DNA from 2 places in the Amycolatopsis sp. NPDC114478 genome. Region 2 is predicted to be linked to the other one. Evidence: riboswitches for the same ligand, from Rfam matches in the RefSeq annotation. Region 2 holds a riboswitch; the other holds the start of a gene.
The links. Region 2 has a riboswitch for glycine ahead of gcvP (aminomethyl-transferring glycine dehydrogenase). Riboswitches for the same ligand answer to the same signal wherever they lie in the genome.
Positions count from the first base shown of each region.

Region 1: linked by a shared signal. The riboswitch ahead of gcvP (aminomethyl-transferring glycine dehydrogenase) and the one ahead of gcvP (aminomethyl-transferring glycine dehydrogenase) in region 2 are both predicted to bind glycine.

Region 1 is NZ_JBVKDO010000002.1:371,036-380,096, forward strand. Features, by position in the region: gene gcvH (glycine cleavage system protein GcvH) at 66-452, shown strand; gene garA (glycogen accumulation regulator GarA) at 590-1,060, shown strand; gene ftsR (transcriptional regulator FtsR) at 1,057-1,803, shown strand; gene ACZ7OH_RS06370 (bifunctional nuclease family protein) at 2,020-2,493, shown strand; gene ACZ7OH_RS06375 (MerR family transcriptional regulator) at 2,536-2,931, shown strand; gene trxA (thioredoxin) at 2,943-3,287, shown strand; gene ACZ7OH_RS06385 (TetR/AcrR family transcriptional regulator) at 3,268-3,900, opposite strand; gene ACZ7OH_RS06390 (MerR family transcriptional regulator) at 4,178-4,756, shown strand; glycine riboswitch at 4,799-4,897, shown strand; gene gcvP (aminomethyl-transferring glycine dehydrogenase) at 5,177-8,053, shown strand; gene ACZ7OH_RS06400 (NAD-dependent epimerase/dehydratase family protein) at 8,103-9,050, shown strand; gene ACZ7OH_RS06405 (glycosyltransferase family 2 protein) at 9,047-9,061, shown strand, end outside.
Region 2 is NZ_JBVKDO010000006.1:339,951-349,011, reverse strand. Features, by position in the region: gene ACZ7OH_RS20205 (aldehyde dehydrogenase family protein) at 1-571, shown strand, start outside; gene ACZ7OH_RS20200 (3-oxoacyl-ACP reductase) at 571-1,338, shown strand; gene ACZ7OH_RS20195 (hypothetical protein) at 1,335-1,532, opposite strand; gene ACZ7OH_RS20190 (helix-turn-helix domain-containing protein) at 1,604-2,908, shown strand; glycine riboswitch at 2,987-3,080, shown strand; gene gcvP (aminomethyl-transferring glycine dehydrogenase) at 3,160-6,045, shown strand; gene gcvT (glycine cleavage system aminomethyltransferase GcvT) at 6,053-7,144, shown strand; gene gcvH (glycine cleavage system protein GcvH) at 7,158-7,535, shown strand; gene glyA (serine hydroxymethyltransferase) at 7,535-8,809, shown strand; gene lipA (lipoyl synthase) at 8,806-9,061, shown strand, end outside.

The DNA.
Region 1 (9,061 bases), on a different contig from region 2:
CGCCGTGTGGGTGTAAGACTTCGCGCAGCACGTTTCGCCAGTGAGGGCATGAAAGGGGACCGGCGGTGTCCGCTCCTGAAGAGCTTCGCTACACCGAGGAACACGAGTGGGTCGCCACCCGCGGCGAGGACACCCTCGTCCGCATCGGCATCACCGAGTACGCGCAGGACCAGCTCGGCGACGTTGTCTTCGTCGACCTGCCCGAGGTCGGCCGCCAGGTGAGCGCGGGCGACGTCTTCGGCGAGGTCGAGTCGACCAAGAGCGTTTCCGAGCTGTTCGCGCCGGTCGACGGCGAGGTCGTGGCCGTGAACGACGCCGTCGCCGACTCGCCCGAGCTGATCAACAGCGACCCCTACGGCGAGGGCTGGCTGATCGAGATCCGGCTCGACGACCCGGCGGGCCTGGAAGCCCTGCTCGAAGCCGAGGCGTACGACGCCCTGACCAAGGGCTGAAGCCCGCTCCCACCCGGTCGGACCAGCACTGCGCCGGTTCGGGGAGCCGGGGCTCGGAGAATCGATCAGGCACGGTACGTTGGCAGCTACACGTTCTTGAGTACTAGGCAACACAGCATGTGTGGAGGAGAGCTCAGGTGAGCACGAACGACGGGCCCGGCGGCGTTCCCCCGGAGCAGTCTCCGGAGCGGACCTCTGTCTTCCGGGCCGACTTCCTGGCCGAAGCCGAAGGCCACGAGTCCGCCCCGGCCGCGGAAGCACCGGTCCAGGGCGTCGACGCCCTGCCGCCGGGTTCCGCCCTGCTGGTCGTGAAGCGCGGGCCCAACGCGGGTTCGCGCTTCCTGCTCGACCGCGACACCACCAGCGCCGGACGGCACCCGGACAGCGACATCTTCCTGGACGACGTCACGGTCTCCCGCCGGCACGCCGAATTCCGGCGTGAGGGCGGCGAGTTCGTCGTCATCGACGTCGGCAGCCTCAACGGCACCTACGTCAACCGCGAGCCGGTCGACCAGGCCGTCCTCGCGGGCGGCGACGAGGTGCAGATCGGCAAGTTCCGCCTGGTCTTCCTGACCGGCCCGGGTCACGGGGGCCAGGGGGCGCAGTGACGGCGGCCGGGCGGCCACAGAACCACGGGTTGAGCATCGGGGCGGTCCTCGCGCAGCTGCGCGGGGACTTCCCCGATGTCACCATCTCCAAGATCCGGTTCCTCGAAGCGGAAGGCCTGGTCACCCCGGGCCGGACGCCTTCGGGCTACCGGCAGTTCGCCGCGGCGGACGTGGAGCGCCTGCGGTTCGTCCTGGCCGCCCAGCGGGACCACTACCTCCCGTTGAAGGTCATCAAGGAGCAGCTGGACGCGGCGGACTCGGGAGCCGAGCCCACCGCGGCCCTGCCCCGCCCGCCGCGCCGGCTGGTGCCGATCGACGCCCCGGCGGAGAACGTCGGCCTGCCCGTGGCGGAGGACTTCGCCACCGGCAAGGAGCTGCGCCTGACCCAGGAGGAGCTCCTGGAGCAGTCCGGCATCGACGCCGCCACGCTGACCGAGCTGCAGCAGTACGGCTTGGTCCGGCCGGGCACCGCCGGGTTCTTCGACCCGGACGCGGTCCTGGTCGCGCGGACGGTGAAGGCGATGACCGAATTCGGTATCGAGCCGAGACACCTGCGTGCCTTCCGCGCCGCGGCCGACCGCGAGGTCGGGTTGCTGGAGCAGATCGTGACCCCGGTGTATCGGCACCGTGACCCGGAAGCGAAGTCCAGGGCCGACGAGGTGGTCCGGGAGGTCGCGGCACTGTCCGTGACCCTCCACACGCTCCTCGTCAAGGCGGGAATCCGCGGCGTCACGGGGTGTTGATCCGTAACGGGGCGGTGAGATCCTCTTTGCGGTCCCATGTCAATGACTGAATGTTCGGTGCCGCATGCCGTACCGTGAGGGCAAGGGTTTGCGGCAGGCGAACCGAGATAGTCTCGACAGCGAGCACAGTGCGGGGATGACGGGTAGCGTCGGCAGTGACGGCGCCCGGCCGAACCAGCGCCTGCGCCCGCGTGCACGAGAGGGAGGCGAAGCCCGATGAGCGAGATGCGCGTCGTCGGTGTGCGGGTCGAGCTGCCCGCGAATCAGCCGATCTTGTTGCTGCGGGAGACCGAGGGTGAACGGTACCTGCCGATCTGGATCGGCTCGGTCGAAGCGACCGCCATCGCCTTGGAGCAACAGGGAGTCCGGCCGGCTCGTCCGCTCACGCATGACCTGCTGAAAGAGGTCATCGGGGCGCTCGGCCGGGAGCTGGAGCAGGTCGTCATCACCGACCTCAAGGAAGGCACGTTCTTTGCGGAACTGGTCTTCGACGGCGACATCCGGGTGTCCGCCCGGCCGAGCGACTCGGTCGCGCTGGCCCTGCGGATCGGCGTCCCCATCCACGCCGTGGACGCGGTGCTGGAAGAGGCGGGCCTGATCATCCCGGACGAGCAGGAGGACGAGGTCGAGAAGTTCCGCGAGTTCCTCGACTCCGTTTCGCCCGAAGACTTCCGGGGTGCGGACACGTGAGAACTTGCCTTGACGCGGACGTCAACGTCTAGCGTCGGGGGCATGCGGATCGGAGAGCTTGCGCAGCGCACGGGTGTCACCACCCGTGCGCTGCGGTTTTACGAGGCCCAGGGTCTCCTGGCGGCCCGTCGCGCGGCGAACGGCTACCGCGAGTACGACGAGGAAGACCTGCAGCTGGTCAAGGAGATCCAGACCCTGCAGACGGTCGGCCTGACCCTCGAGGAGACCCGCCCGTTCGTCGAGTGCCTGCGCAGCGGCCACGAAACCGGCGACTCCTGCCTGAGTTCCATCGAGGTCTACCGCCGCAAGCTCGAAGAAGCCGACGCGCTTCTCGCGCGCCTCGGCGGCATCCGCGGCGAACTGGCGGCGAAGCTCGCCGGCGCGCTCGCCCGGCAAGCGCCCGATCCGTGTGTCGTGCCCACGTCCCCGCGCTCGTGAAGGAGCCCGTCATGTCCGAAAACACCACAGTCGGTGAAGTCACCGACGCCACGTTCGCGGAGGTCGTCGGCAGCGACGTCCCGGTGCTGGTCGAGTTCTGGGCCACCTGGTGCGGCCCCTGCCGGATGGTCGGCCCGGTGCTCGAGCAGCTGGCCGCCGAGCGGGCCGGGAGCCTCGCCGTCCGCAAGATCAACGCCGACGAGAACCCCGAGACCACCCGCTCCTATCAGGTCATGTCCCTGCCGACGATGATCCTCTTCCGCGGCGGCGAGCCGGTCGAGACGATCGTCGGCGCGTTCCCCAAGGCCCGCATCGAAGACCGCCTCGACCGGGCGCTCACGGCGCCGTCGCTTTGACGAAGGTGTCCGCCACCTCGCGGCCGTAGTCCTCCAGGTCGAGCGCCGGGTCGGCCGCGTACGCCGCGGCCACCCCGTCGATCGCCTGCGCGACGGACATCGCCATCACCTCGGGCGTGAACTGCCCGAACACTCCCTCGGCCTGCCCCTGCTTCAGCTGCCGGGCGAGGCCGTGCACGCGCATGTCGTCGACCAGCACCTTCGTCATCGACCAGCCGTCGGCGTCGTCCGCGTTGGCCGACAGCTCGGCCAGCACGCGGACGCACTCCGGGTACGCGCGCAGGAACGCGATCGACGTCTCGATGTGGGCCCGCAGGTAGCCGGCCCGGTCGGCCGGGTCCAGCCCGCCGCCGGTGCGCTCCTTCAGGAACTCGTTCTTCGTCTCGACCACCGCGCTCAGCACGGCCTGCATCAGGCCGGCCTTGTTCGTGAAGTGGTAGGAGATCAGCCGGGTGCTGCTGAGCCCGGCGCGCTCCTTGATCTTGGCGAACGTCGTCTTGCGGTGCCCGAGGTCGGCGAGGACGCCGATGGTCGCCCCGATGATCTGGGCGCGGCGGGCCGCCTCGGTGCCGCTGAGCCCCAGTTCCGCCATGAGGTCGGTGTTTACTCGCATGAATAAAATTTACTCGGCTGAGTAAAACGGCGCAAGAGGTTTGAACCACGGCTCCCGGGGTACGGCGAACGGTGCAAAGGCTCAGCCGACCGTTGAGGCTTGCCGCGCGTCGCGTTGACCGGCACTGTCCGGGCGCTTACCGTCGGAGGAGGTAAATCGCCACGGTGTGATTCACGGTCTGGGGCCGGACCGTGGCGGTTGATCTCCGGCGGGTCCCGCTCCTGGGACCGTCCGGCTGTCATTCGCCGGCCGCCTGGTCGGGCGAGGGGAGGCTTGCGTGGTCGAGGCTGGTTCCGAGAAGCAGCCTGTTGAGGTCGCGGCTGGCGAGCAGGGTGAACTGTTCCCCGACGACTCGCTGCCGGACGAGCTGGTGGGCTACCGCGGCCCGGCCGCGTGCCAGATCGCCGGGATCACCTACCGCCAGCTCGACTACTGGGCCCGGACGAAGCTGGTCGCACCCAGCATCCGCACCGCCCACGGCTCCGGCTCGCAGCGGCTGTACTCGTTCAAGGACATCCTGGTCCTCAAGGTCGTCAAGCGGCTGCTGGACACCGGGGTCTCCCTGCAGAACATCCGCGTCGCCGTCGACCACCTGCGCGTCCGCGGGGTCCGCGACCTCGCGCGCGTGACGCTGTTCTCCGACGGCACCACCGTCTACGAGTGCACCTCGCCGGAGGAGATCGTCGATCTGCTCCAGGGCGGCCAAGGCGTCTTCGGCATCGCGGTCAGCGGCGCCATGCAGGAAATCAGCGGCACCATCCACGAGTTCCCGGCCGAACGCGCCGACGGCGGTGTCGTCGAGACCCACCAGCCGGACGAGCTGACCCAGCGCCGCAACGCCCGCCGGACCGGGTGATCACCGCTGCGGCGGACGGAGTAAGGTTCTCCGTGCGGTCGACGAATCCGCGCGGGAGAGTCCGAGCCTCATATTGAGCTCGGCGCCGAAGGAGCAAGTCCTCCCCGGAACCTCTCAGGCACCCTGGACCGCGCGGACGAGACGCCTCTGGAAAGCGGGTCGTCAGGACACAACCTGATGGCCCCGCCGACGGTGCAAGCCCGGCTCAACCTCGGGCGAAACTCTCAGGCGCCCCTCGGGGTACGGACAGAGTGGGGAGGGTACGGCACGGGGCTCGCAGGCTCGCCCCTCGCCTTCCTGGTGTTTTGTGGGGGTGCAACCCCCACACCCCGCCCGGGGGCTCCGCCCCCGGACCCCCGTCGTGGTCACCTTCCGTTCTAGAGTCGGGTTGGCAGATACCGCCGTTCGGAGGAGGCCCTCGTGGACTTTTCGCTCGCCTCTCTCGAGCAGGGTGTTCCCTTCGCCGACCGGCACATCGGGCCCGGCCCCGCCGAACTCCGCCGGATCCTCGACGTCATCGGCGTCGCTTCTCTCGACGAGCTCTCCGAGCGTGCCGTTCCCGAGTCGCTCCGGCGGTCCGCGCAGCCGCTCGAACTGCCGCCCGCCGCCACCGAAGGCCAGGCGCTCGCCGAGCTCCGCGCGCTCGCCGGCCGCAACCGGTCCATGGCGCAGATGATCGGCCTCGGCTACCACGACACCGTCACCCCGCCCGTCATCCGGCGGAACGTGCTCGAGAACCCCGCCTGGTACACCGCCTACACGCCCTACCAGCCGGAAATCTCCCAAGGCCGGCTCGAAGCGCTGCTCAACTTCCAGACCATGGTCTCGGACCTGACCGGCCTGCCGGTCGCCAACGCCTCGATGCTCGACGAAGCCACCGCGGCCGCCGAGGCCATGACGCTCGTGCGCCGAGCGGGCAAAGCGTCCTCGAACCGGTTCGTCGTCGACCAGGACACCCTCCCGCAGACCCTCGCCGTGCTCCGGACCCGCGCCGAGCCGCTCGGCATCGACCTGGTTGTCGAAGATCTTTCGCAGGGGCTGACCGGCCTCGGGCTCGGCGGCGACTTCTTCGGCATCCTGCTGGCGTACCCCGGCGCGTCCGGCGCGGTGCGCGAGCTGGACCTGACGATCGCCGACGCGAAGAAGCACGGTGCCGCCGTGATCGTCGCCGCCGACCCGCTCGCCCTGACCCTGCTCCGGCCGCCCGGCGAACTCGGCGCCGACGTCGCCGTCGGGTCGACCCAGCGCTTCGGCGTCCCGCTCGGCTTCGGCGGCCCGCACGCCGCCTACCTCGCCGTCCGCAAGGGCCTCGAGCGGCAGCTGCCGGGCCGGCTGGTCGGCGTCTCGAAGGACGCCGACGGCGCACCCGCGTACCGGCTCGCCCTGCAGACCCGGGAACAGCACATCCGCCGCGAGAAGGCGACGTCGAACATCTGCACCGCCCAGGTCCTGCTCGCGGTGATGGCGTCGATGTACGCCGTGTACCACGGGCCCGACGGGCTGCGCGGGATCGCGCTGCGCGCCCACCGGATGGCCACCGTGCTCGCCGCCGGCCTGGCCGAGGGCGGCGTCGACGTCGTGCACGGCGAATTCTTCGACACCGTGACCGCGGCGGTGCCCGGGCGCGCGGACGCGGTCGTCGAGGCGGCCCGCGACCTCGGCGTCAACCTCCGGTGGGTCGACGACGACCACGTCGGCGTCGCCTGCGACGAGACGACGACCCGGGACCGGCTTTCCCGCGTGTGGAAGGCGTTCGGCGTCTCGGTGTCCGATGTGGACGGTCTCGACGCGGACACCGCGGACGCGCTCCCGGCGCCGCTGCGGCGCACGAGCGACTTCCTCACCCACCCGGTGTTCCACGCCCACCGTTCGGAAACCGCGCTGCTGCGCTACCTGCGGCAGCTGGCCGACAAGGACGTCGCGCTCGACCGGAGCATGATCCCGCTCGGCTCGTGCACCATGAAGCTCAACGCCACCGCGGAGATGGAACCCATCACCTGGCCGGAGTTCGCCGGGCTGCACCCGTTCGCCCCCGCCGAGGACGCCGCCGGTCTCCTGGAGGTGGTCGCCGACCTGGGCGCGTGGCTCGCGCGGATCACCGGCTACGACACGGTCTCCCTGCAGCCCAACGCGGGCAGCCAAGGCGAGTTCGCCGGGCTGCTGGCCATCCGCGCCTACCACCGGTCGCGCGGTGAGGGCGAGCGGGACGTCTGCCTGATCCCGGCGAGCGCGCACGGCACGAACGCGGCGAGCGCGGTGATGGCCGGCATGCGCGTGGTCGTCGTCCGCTGCGACGACGACGGCAACATCGACCTCGGCCACCTGCGGTCCACTGTGGACGACCACCGCGCGGACCTGGCCGCGATCATGATCACCTACCCGTCGACGCACGGGGTCTACGAGGACACCGTCGGCGAGGTGTGCGCGCTGGTGCACGACGCGGGCGGGCAGGTGTACGTCGACGGTGCCAACCTCAACGCGCTGATCGGCGTGGCCCAGTACGGCCGCTTCGGCGCCGACGTCTCGCACCTCAACCTGCACAAGACGTTCTGCATCCCGCACGGCGGCGGCGGACCCGGCGTCGGGCCGATCGGGGTCCGCGCGCACCTGGCGCCGTTCCTGCCGAACCACCCGCTGCAGCCGGCGGCCGGCCCGGTGACCGGGGTCGGGCCGGTGAGCGCGGCGCCGTGGGGGAGCGCGTCGATCCTGCCGATCTCGTGGGCGTACGTCCGGATGATGGGTGCGGAGGGCCTGCGCCGCGCGACGCTCGTGGCGGTGGCAAACGCCAACTACGTCGCTCGCCGCCTGGGGGACCACTTCCCGGTGCTGTACGCGGGCCACGGCGGGCTCGTCGCGCACGAGTGCATCCTCGACCTGCGGCCGCTGACGAAGGCGACCGGCGTGACGGTCGACGACGTGGCCAAGCGCCTGGCGGACTACGGCCTCCACGCGCCGACGATGTCGTTCCCGGTGGCGGGCACGCTGATGGTGGAGCCGACGGAGAGCGAAGACCTGGCCGAGCTGGACCGCTTCTGCGACGCGATGATCGCGATCCGCGCGGAGATCGACCGGGTCGCGGCGGGGGAGTGGGCACTGGCGGAGTCCCCGCTGCGGCAGGCCCCGCACACTGCGCGCTGCGTCGCGGGCGAGTGGGACCGGCCGTACAGCCGGGAGGTAGCGGTGTTCCCGGCGGGCCCGCCGGCGGCGAAGATCTGGCCCCCGGTCCGCCGCATCGACGGCGCGGCCGGCGACCGCAACCTGATCTGCTCCTGCCCGCCCCCGGAGGCGTTCGCCTAGCGCGTGGGTACGCGGGAACCGCACAGGTGCGCGGGGTAGGTTGGCGGCCATGTCGAGTGCGCACGCTCCTGATCGAACGTCCGTCGTCGTGACCGGTGGCAGCGGCTTCATCGGCCGGGCCGTCGTGCGCGCCTTCCTCGATCGGGGTGTCCCGGTCACTGTCGTGGACCGCGTCCCTTTCCCGTACGCCGAGAACGGTGTCCGCGTCGTGACCGGCGACCTGCGCGAGGCCGCCGTCCGCGAGGAGGCCGTGACGCCGGAGACCGTCGGGATCGTGCACCTCGCCGCGCTGACGTCGGTGCTGAAGTCGGTCGAGCTGCCCGAAGACACCTTCGCCGACAACGTCCTGGTCACCCAGGAACTGCTCGAACTCGCCCGCCGCCACGAAGTCCCGAAGTTCCTGCTCGCCTCGACCAACGCGGTGATCGGCAACGTCGGCTCGGCAACGATCACCCCGGACCTGCCGCCGCGGCCGCTGACGCCGTACGGCGCCACCAAAGCGGCGTGCGAAATGCTGCTCTCGGGCTACGCCGGCGCGTACGGCATGACCACGTGTGCGTTGCGGTTCACCAACGTCTACGGTCCGGGAATGTCCCACAAGGACAGTTTCGTGCCGCGCATGATGCGCGCCGCGCTGACCGGCACCGGCGTCAAGGTCTACGGCGACGGCCGCCAGCGCCGCGACCTCGTGCACGTCGACGACGTCGTCCGCGCGATCCTGCTGGCCCTCGACAGCGGCTACTCGGGCCGGGCGATCGTCGGCGCCGGGCGGTCGGTCTCCGTGCTGGAGATGGTCGACGCCGTGCGCGAGGTGACCGGCGCCGAGCTGCCGGTCGAACACGTCGACGCGCCGGCGGGCGAGATGCCCGCGGTGGTCGTCGACGTTTCGGCGAGCGCCGGGACCATCGGCTTCCGGCCGGAGGTCTCGCTCACCGACGGCCTGGCCACGGCGTGGAAGTACTTCTCCGGTCTCGACCGTCCAAACGCGACACCGTGACGGCTTTCCTC
Region 2 (9,061 bases):
GCGGTCGCTGATCCTGGTGCAGGCGAGCGCGTACGACCGCTTCATGGAGCTCCTGGAGCCCGCGGTGCACGGCGTCGTCGTCGGCGACCCCGGCGACGAGAAGACCGAGATGGGGCCGCTGATCTCGGCTTCGCACCGGGAAAAGGTGGCGTCGTACGTGCCGGACGACGCGCCCGTCGCGTTCCGCGGCAGTGCTCCCACCGGCCCCGGCTACTGGTTCCCGCCGACCGTCCTCACCCCGCCCGACCTGCGGCACCCCGCCGTGGCGGAGGAGGTGTTCGGCCCGGTCGTCGCCGTCGTGCCGTTCGCGGAGGAGGCCGACGCGGTCCGGATGGCCAACGCGACCGAGTACGGCCTGTCCGGGTCGATCTGGACCCGCGACGCCGGCCGCGCGTTCCGCGTGGCCCGCGGCGTCGAAGCCGGCAACCTGTCGGTGAACTCGCACTCTTCGGTGCGCTACTGGACGCCGTTCGGCGGCTTCAAGCAGTCCGGCCTCGGCCGCGAGCTGGGCCCCGACGCCGCGGCGGCGTTCACCGAAACCAAGAACGTCTTTCTCAGCACGGAGGAGTAATGGTCCAGCGTTTCGAAGGCCGCGTCGCGGTGATCACCGGCGGCGCGAGCGGCATCGGGCTCGCCTCGGCCCGCCGCCTGGCGAGCGAAGGCGCGAAGGTCGTCATCGGCGACCTGACGCCGGATTCGGGCAAAGCCGCGGCCGACGAGATCGGCGGCGCGTTCATCCAGACCGACGTGACCGACGCCGAGCAGGTCGAGAACCTGTTCCACAGCACGGTCGAGCAGTTCGGCTCGGTCGACGTCGCGTTCAACAACGCGGGCATTTCGCCGCCCGAGGACGACTCCATCCTGACCACCGGCATCGAGGCGTGGGAGCGGGTGCAGCGGGTCAACCTGACGTCGGTGTACCACTGCTGCAAGGCCGTGCTGCCGCACATGCAGCGCCAGGGGCGCGGGTCGATCATCAACACGGCGTCGTTCGTGGCGGTGATGGGCGCGGCGACGTCGCAGATCTCGTACACGGCGTCCAAGGGCGGCGTGCTGGCGATGAGCCGCGAGCTGGGCGTGCAGTTCGCGCGGGAGAACATCCGCGTCAACGCGCTGTGCCCGGGGCCGGTGAACACGCCGCTGCTGAAGGAGCTGTTCGCGAAGGACCCGGAACGCGCGGCGCGGCGGCTGGTGCACGTGCCGGTCGGCCGGTTCGCCGAGCCGGAGGAGATCGCGGCGGCGGTGGCGTTCCTGGCCAGCGACGACGCCAGCTTCATCACGGCGTCCCAGTTCCTGGTCGACGGCGGCATCTCCGGCGCGTACGTCACCCCGATCTAACGGCGCGTCGGTTTCTTGACGCCGTAGACCTCCCGGAGGTAGGTCCAGGCGGCGTTGAGCTTCTTGCGCTCTTCCGACACGAGCTTTTCCCGGCGCCGCAGCACGCGGACGGCGATTTCGGAGGCGAGGAAGGCACCGGCGGCGAAGGTGAGCACGCCGACGATGAGCGTGAGGGCGATGATGGTGGTGGTCATGCTCACAGCGTCGGGCGCGGGTGGGCGATTCGTCCCTGCGCAAAGCTAGCGGGTTTCGTTAGCTTTGTGAGGTGACGCACTGGCGCGCCGACGAGTGGGCGGAAGCGGTCCGGACGGGGATCCGCTCGCGGGGCCTCTCCCTGGACGAGGCCGCGCGACGCGTCGGCGTCCCCACCTCCACCCTGCGCAGCTGGATCGAGCACCGGCACGCGCCCAAGGTCACCGTCTTCGACCACTGGGCCCAGCTCGCCGAGGTCACCGGGCTGACCGAAGCCGAGCTGCTGCGTGTCGCCGGCGTGCTGCCCGACTCCCTCGCCAGCCCGGTGCACGTCGCCCAGGCCGCGAAGGCGCTGCGCGAGGGCATCGACCAGGCCGGGCAGTTCCTCCGGCAGGCCACCGCGCTCGTCTACTCCTCGCCCGGCACCCAGGTCGCCAACGCCATCGCCGCGTCACCGATCGACTGGGAGATGCGGATCCGCTCGGCCACGCGCGGTGACGAAGTCCGCGTCACCTACCACCACTACGTCGGGATCGTGGCGCCGCGGGACTTCCCGCACGACGACGCCGAGGTGCGCCGGATCATCGAGCACGACATCCTCGGCGAGCTGTGGCGGCCGCTCGGGCTCTACTGGCGGGTCGCCGAGGTGCACGACTGGCACGAGCCGCCGCGGCTGGTCATCCAGGTGCCCGAACAGGAGGCGACGCGCCCGCCCGCGCCGTCACCCGTGGTCGCCGCGCCGCCCGTCGTGGTGCTGTCGCCGATCTGGGGGTACGGCGAGCTGCTGGCGTCGCTGGTCGCCGACGGGCTCGGGTTCGGCAACGTCGACTTCCGCTACTTCGGCCTCCCGGACGCGATGGCCGACCGCGTCCGGATCACCGCCCGCGAGCTGGCAGAACCCGCGCCGCGGCTGGTGCACTCGGTGCCGCCGATCATGCTGCTGCACGGGCTGGCCGTGCCGGACCTGACCGGGCGGCTCCCGGTCGTCGTCCGCTACGGCCCCCGCATGCGCGAGCGGGCAGCGCGGATCTACCGCGAGCCGCTGCTCGAAGCGGGCTTCGACGACCCGCTGGCCGGCGCGCGGGCGATCGAGGAAGCGATCTCGGCCCCGCCCGGCTGCGCGTACTTCGAAGTCACGCTCGCCGACGAGGACGTCTTCGACGGCGACCGCCCCTCGCTGGACCGGCTCAACGACTCGGTGGCCTGGTTCGCCGAGCAGATCGTCGAGCAGGTGCTGCTGGGCGCCGGGCACCCGCCGGTGCCGGTGGGCGGGCCGCTGAAACGCCTGGTCCTGCCCTCGGGCCGGGTCCGGCGGCCCCCGGCGCTGGCCGGGGGCGTCGTGCGGCGGGTCGCGGATCGAGCCGCGCTCGAAGGGTGATGTGGCGTTGCCCGGGTGAAGTAGACGGACCTCGAACCCGGCAGGTACCGTGACCGTCACAACTGCAGATCGGGCCGTAGAGCCGAGGCGGGAGAGCCCCCACGAAACCGGTGGGGCACCGAAGGAGCAAACTCCCCAGAATCTCTCAGGTACCTGTTACCGCTTCGCGCGAGGCCACTCTGGAAAGCAGGCGCACCCGCGCCTCACCCAAGGTGAAAGCCGTGTCTCACACGGTGAAACTCTCAGGTGCCATGACAGAGGGGGAGTTCCCAGCGCACCCGTGTGCCCGGCCCGAGGAGCTCCCCATCACTTCAACGCAGTTCGACGCCCGCCACATCGGCCCGTCCGAGGCCGAACGCGCGAAGATGCTGGCCGAATGCGGCTACGGCAGCCTGGACGCCCTCGTCGGCGCCGCCGTCCCGAGCGCCATCCGCGCCACGCGTGAGCTGGTCCTCCCGCCCGCCGCGTCCGAAGAGGACGCCACCGCGGAGCTGCGCGCCCTCGCCGCGCGCAACCGGCCGATGACGCAGATGATCGGCCTCGGCTACTCCGACACCGTCACCCCCGGCGTGATCCGCCGCAACGTCCTCGAGAACCCGGCCTGGTACACCGCGTACACGCCCTACCAGCCGGAAATCTCCCAGGGCCGCCTCGAAGCGCTCCTCAACTTCCAGACGATGGTCGCCGATCTGACCGGCCTGGCCACCGCGAACGCGTCCCTGCTGGACGAGTCGACCGCCGTCGCCGAAGCCGTCACGCTCATGCGCCGCGCGTCCAAGTCGAAGTCCAACAAGGTCGTCCTCGACGCCGAGTGCCTGCCGCAGACCATCGCCGTCGTGCGCACCCGCGTCGAGGCCCTGGGCATCGAGGTCGAGGTCCGCGACCTGCTCACCGGCCTGCCCGAGGAGTTCTTCGGCGTCGTCGTCCAGTACCCCGGCGCGTCCGGTGTGCTGCGCGGCCGCGGCTTCTACCACGCGATTTCCGAGTCGGCGAAGGCCGCGGGCGCGCTGTTCACCGTCGCCGCGGACCTCCTCGCGCTGACGCTGATCACCTCGCCCGGCGAGTTCGGCGCCGACGTCGCCGCCGGGTCGACGCAGCGCTTCGGCGTCCCGCTCGGCTACGGCGGCCCGCACGCCGGGTACATGTCCGTGCGCTCCGGGCTCGAGCGCTCGCTGCCCGGGCGGCTGGTCGGCGTCTCGGTCGACGCCGACGGCAACTCCGCCTACCGCCTCGCGCTGCAGACGCGTGAGCAGCACATCCGCCGCGAAAAGGCTACTTCGAACATCTGCACCGCGCAGGTCCTGCCCGCCGTGCTCGCCGCGATGTACGCGGTCTACCACGGTCCGGACGGCCTGAAGAAGATCGCCCAGCGCGTCCACGGCCTCGCCGCGGGCTTCGCCGGCGTCCTGCGCACGGGCGGTGTCGAGGTCGTGCACGAGTCGTTCTTCGACACGGTCGTCGCGCGCGTCCCGGGCCGGGCCGCCGAGGTCCACGCGGCCGCCCGCGAAGCCGGGATCAACCTCGGTCACGTCGACGCCGACCACGTCCGCGTCGCCTTCGACGAGGTCAGCACCCCGGCGATCACCGCGAAGGTCCTGCGCGCGTTCGGCATCGAGGCGGACGTCGAAGACGGCGTCGCGCTGCCCAATGGCCTCGCCCGCGAGAGCGGCTTCATGGGCCACGAGGTCTTCGGCACCCACCGCTCCGAGACGGCGATGCTGCGCTACCTGCGCCGGCTGTCCGACCTGGACTACGCGCTCGACCGCGGCATGATCCCGCTCGGCTCCTGCACGATGAAGCTCAACGCCACCACCGAGATGGAGCCGATCAGCTGGCGCGAGTTCGCCGGCATCCACCCGTTCGCCCCGGCCGAAGACGCTGAGGGCTACCACGTCCTCGTCGCCCAGCTGGCCGAGTGGCTGGCCGAGGTCACCGGCTACGACAAGGTGTCGCTGCAGCCGAACGCGGGCAGCCAGGGCGAGCTGGCCGGGCTCCTCGCGATCCGCGCCTACCACCGCGCGAACGGCGACGAAGGCCGGGACGTCTGCTTGATCCCGTCATCCGCACACGGCACGAACGCCGCGTCCGCGGTGCTCGCCGGGATGCGCGTGGTCGTCGTGAAGTGCACCGACGAGGGCAACGTCGACCTCGCCGACCTGCGGTCCAAGGTGGACACCCACCGCGACACCCTGGCGGCGATCATGGTGACGTACCCGTCCACGCACGGCGTGTACGAGCACGACATCGACGAGCTGGCCAAGATCGTCCACGACGGCGGCGGCCAGGTGTACGTCGACGGCGCGAACCTCAACGCCCTGCTGGGCCTGGCCAAGCCGGGCGAGTTCGGCGGCGACGTCTCGCACCTGAACCTCCACAAGACCTTCTGCATCCCGCACGGCGGTGGCGGTCCCGGTGTCGGCCCGGTCGCGGTGCGCGCGCACCTCGCGCCGTTCCTGCCCAACCACCCGCTGCTGGCGCAGGCCGGTCCGGAGACCGGTGTCGGCCCGATCAGCGGCGCGCCGTACGGCTCAGCGTCGATCCTGCCGATCTCCTGGGCCTACGTCCGGATGATGGGCGCGCCCGGCCTGACCGCGGCCACCAAGGTCGCCGTGCTGGCCGCGAACTACGTCGCCTCGCGGCTGGCCCCGCACTACCCGGTGCTCTACACGGGCCAGGACGGCCTGGTCGCGCACGAGTGCATCCTCGACCTGCGCCAGATCACCAAGGAGACCGGCGTGACGGTCGACGACGTCGCGAAGCGGCTCATCGACTACGGCTTCCACGCGCCGACGATGTCGTTCCCGGTCGCGGGCACGCTGATGGTCGAGCCGACCGAGTCCGAGGACCTGGGCGAGATTGACCGGTTCTGCGACGCGATGATCGCCATCCGCGCCGAGATCGACGAGGTGGCGAACGGCAAGTGGACGGCCGAGGAGTCGCCGCTGCGCGGGGCCCCGCACACCGCGGAGACGCTGGTCGGGGAGTGGGACAAGCCCTACGACCGCGAGCTGGCCGTGTACCCGGCCGGGGTGTCGCGCAAGAACAAGTACTGGCCGCCGGTCCGCCGCATCGACGGCGCCCGCGGCGACCGTAACCTCGTGTGCTCCTGCCCGCCCCTCAACGCTTACGAAGGCTGAGCCCAAAGTGTCTCGCGAAACCTCCTTGCACGGAGTCCACAAGGGACTCGGTGCGCTGTTCACCGACTTCGCCGGCTGGTCCATGCCGGTCCGCTACGCCAGTGAGCTGGCCGAGCACAAGGCCGTCCGCGAGGCGGCCGGGCTGTTCGACCTCTCGCACATGGCCGAAATCCACGTCACGGGCAAGCAGGCGGCCGACGTCCTGGACTTCGCGCTGGTCGGCAACCTGACCGGCGTGAAGCCGGGGCGGGCGCGGTACACGATGATCTGCAACGCGTCCGGTGGTGTGCTCGACGACCTCGTCGTGTACCGCCTGGCCGACGAGCACTACCTGGTCGTCGCGAACGCGGGCAACGCGAAGGTCGTCGCGGACGCTCTGGCCGAGCGGGTCGCGGGCTTCGACGCCGTCGTGGACGACCGGTCCGAGACCACCGCGCTGATCGCCGTCCAGGGGCCGAAGGCCGTCGAGATCCTGGGTGCCGTGACCGACGCCGACCTGGACGCGTTGAAGTACTACGCCAGCGTCCCGGCGTCGGTGAAGGGCCACGACGTCCTGCTCGCCCGCACCGGCTACACCGGCGAAGACGGCTTCGAGCTGTTCGTCGACGCCGACGAGGCACCCGCGTTGTGGCGGCTGCTGCTGGAGGCCGGCGAGCCGCACGGCCTGGTCCCGGCGGGCCTCGCCTGCCGCGACACGCTGCGCCTCGAAGCCGGGATGCCGTTGTACGGCAACGAACTCACCGTCGAGCAGAGCCCGTTCGAGGCGGGGCTCGGCCGGGTCGTCAAGTTCGAGAAGCCGGGCGACTTCGTCGGCCGCGCGGCCCTGGAGGAGCGGTCCAAGCAGGACGTCCCGCGCGTGCGGGTCGGGCTGAAAGGCGCCGGCCGCCGTGCTCCGCGGCACGGCTACGCGGTGCTGGCCGACGGCACCGAGATCGGCGAGGTGACCAGCGGCGCCCTGTCGCCCACGCTGGGTTACCCGATCGCGATGGCGTACGTCGATCGGGCGTACGCCGAGCCCGGCACCGAGCTCTCCGTCGACATCCGGGGCAGGATCGAGCCCGTCGAGGTCGTCGCCCTGCCCTTCTACTCCCGCGCGTAAAGGACTCCAAGCTGTGAGCATCCCCGAGAACCTGAAGTACACCAAGGAACACGAGTGGCTGTCTGTCGAGGACGGCGTCGCGACCGTGGGCATCACGGCCTTCGCCGCCGAGTCGCTCGGTGACATCGTGTTCGTCCAGCTGCCCGACGCGGGTTCGACGATCACCGCGGGCGAGGTGTTCGGCGAGGTCGAGTCGACCAAGTCGGTCAGCGAGCTGTACGCGCCGGTCTCCGGCGAGGTCGTCGAGGTGAACGGCACCACATCGGACACCCCCGAGGTCATCAACTCCGACCCGTACACCGAAGGATGGCTCCTGAAGGTGCGTCTGACCGGGGACGTGCCGGACCTGCTCGACGCCGCCGCGTATGCCGCGCACACCCAGGAGAACTGATGACGACTTTCGACGCTCACCTCGCCGACGTCGACCCCGAGGTCGCCGCGGCCGTCGCCGACGAGCTCACCCGCCAGCAGTCGACCCTGGAGATGATCGCCTCCGAGAACTTCGCCCCGGTGGGCGTGCTCGAGGCGCAGGGTTCGGTGCTGACCAACAAGTACGCCGAGGGCTACCCGGGCCGCCGCTACTACGGCGGCTGCGAGCACGTCGACGTCGTCGAGCAGCTCGCCATCGACCGCGCGAAGGCCCTCTTCGGCGCCGAGCACGCCAACGTCCAGCCGCACTCGGGCGCGCAGGCCAACGCGGCCGCGATGTTCGCCGTGCTCAAGCCGGGCGACACGATCCTCGGCCTCGACCTGGCGCACGGCGGCCACCTGACGCACGGGATGAAGATCAACTTCTCGGGCAAGCTCTACAACGTCGCCGCCTACCACGTCGACAAAGAGACCGGCATCGTCGACCTCGCCGAGATCGAGCGCCTGGCCGTCGAGCACCAGCCGAAGCTGATCATCGCCGGCTGGTCCGCCTACCCGCGTCAGCTCGACTTCGCCGAGTTCCGCCGCATCGCCGACCTCGTCGGCGCTCGCCTGATGGTGGACATGGCGCACTTCGCCGGGCTGGTCGCGGCCGGGCTGCACCCGTCGCCGGTGCCGCACGCCGACATCGTCACCACGACCACGCACAAGACCCTCGGCGGCCCGCGCGGCGGCCTCATCCTGTCGCGCGAGGAGCTGGCGAAGAAGATCAACTCGGCGGTGTTCCCGGGCCAGCAGGGCGGACCGCTCGAGCACGTCATCGCGGCCAAGGCCGTCGCGCTGAAGATCGCCGCGAGCGACGAGTTCCGCGAGCGTCAGGAGCGGACCCTGGAAGGCTCGCGGATCCTGGCCGCGCGGCTGTCGCAGGAAGACTGCGCTTCGGCTGGTGTCCGCGTGCTGACCGGTGGCACCGACGTCCACCTGGTGCTGGTCGACCTCGTCCAGTCCACTCTGGACGGTCAGCAGGCCGAGGACCGCCTCCACGAAGTCGGCATCACGGTCAACCGCAACGCCGTCCCGTTCGACCCGCGCCCGCCGATGATCACCTCGGGCCTGCGGATCGGCACGCCGGCGCTGGCCACCCGCGGCTTCCAGGCCGACGACTTCGCCGAGGTCGCCGACGTCATCGCCGAAGCCCTCAAGCCGGACTTCGACGACGCCCTGCGCTCGAAGCTGCGCGACCGCGTCGAAACGCTGGCCAAGAAGCACCCGCTGTACGCGGACCTTTCGCGATGAGCGCGTCGCCCGAGGGCCGGAAGCTGCTGCGTCTCGAGGTTCGCAACAGTGAGACGCCGATCGAGAAGAAGCCGTCGTGGATCAAGACGCGGGTGCGGATGGGGCCGGAGTTCACCGAACTCAAGGGTCTCGTGCGTCGCGAGGGTCTGCACACGGTGTGTGAAGAGGCCGGTTGTCCCAATATCTATGAGTGCTGGGAAGACCGTGAAGCGACCTTCTTGATCGGTGGGGATCAGTGCACCCGGCGGTGTG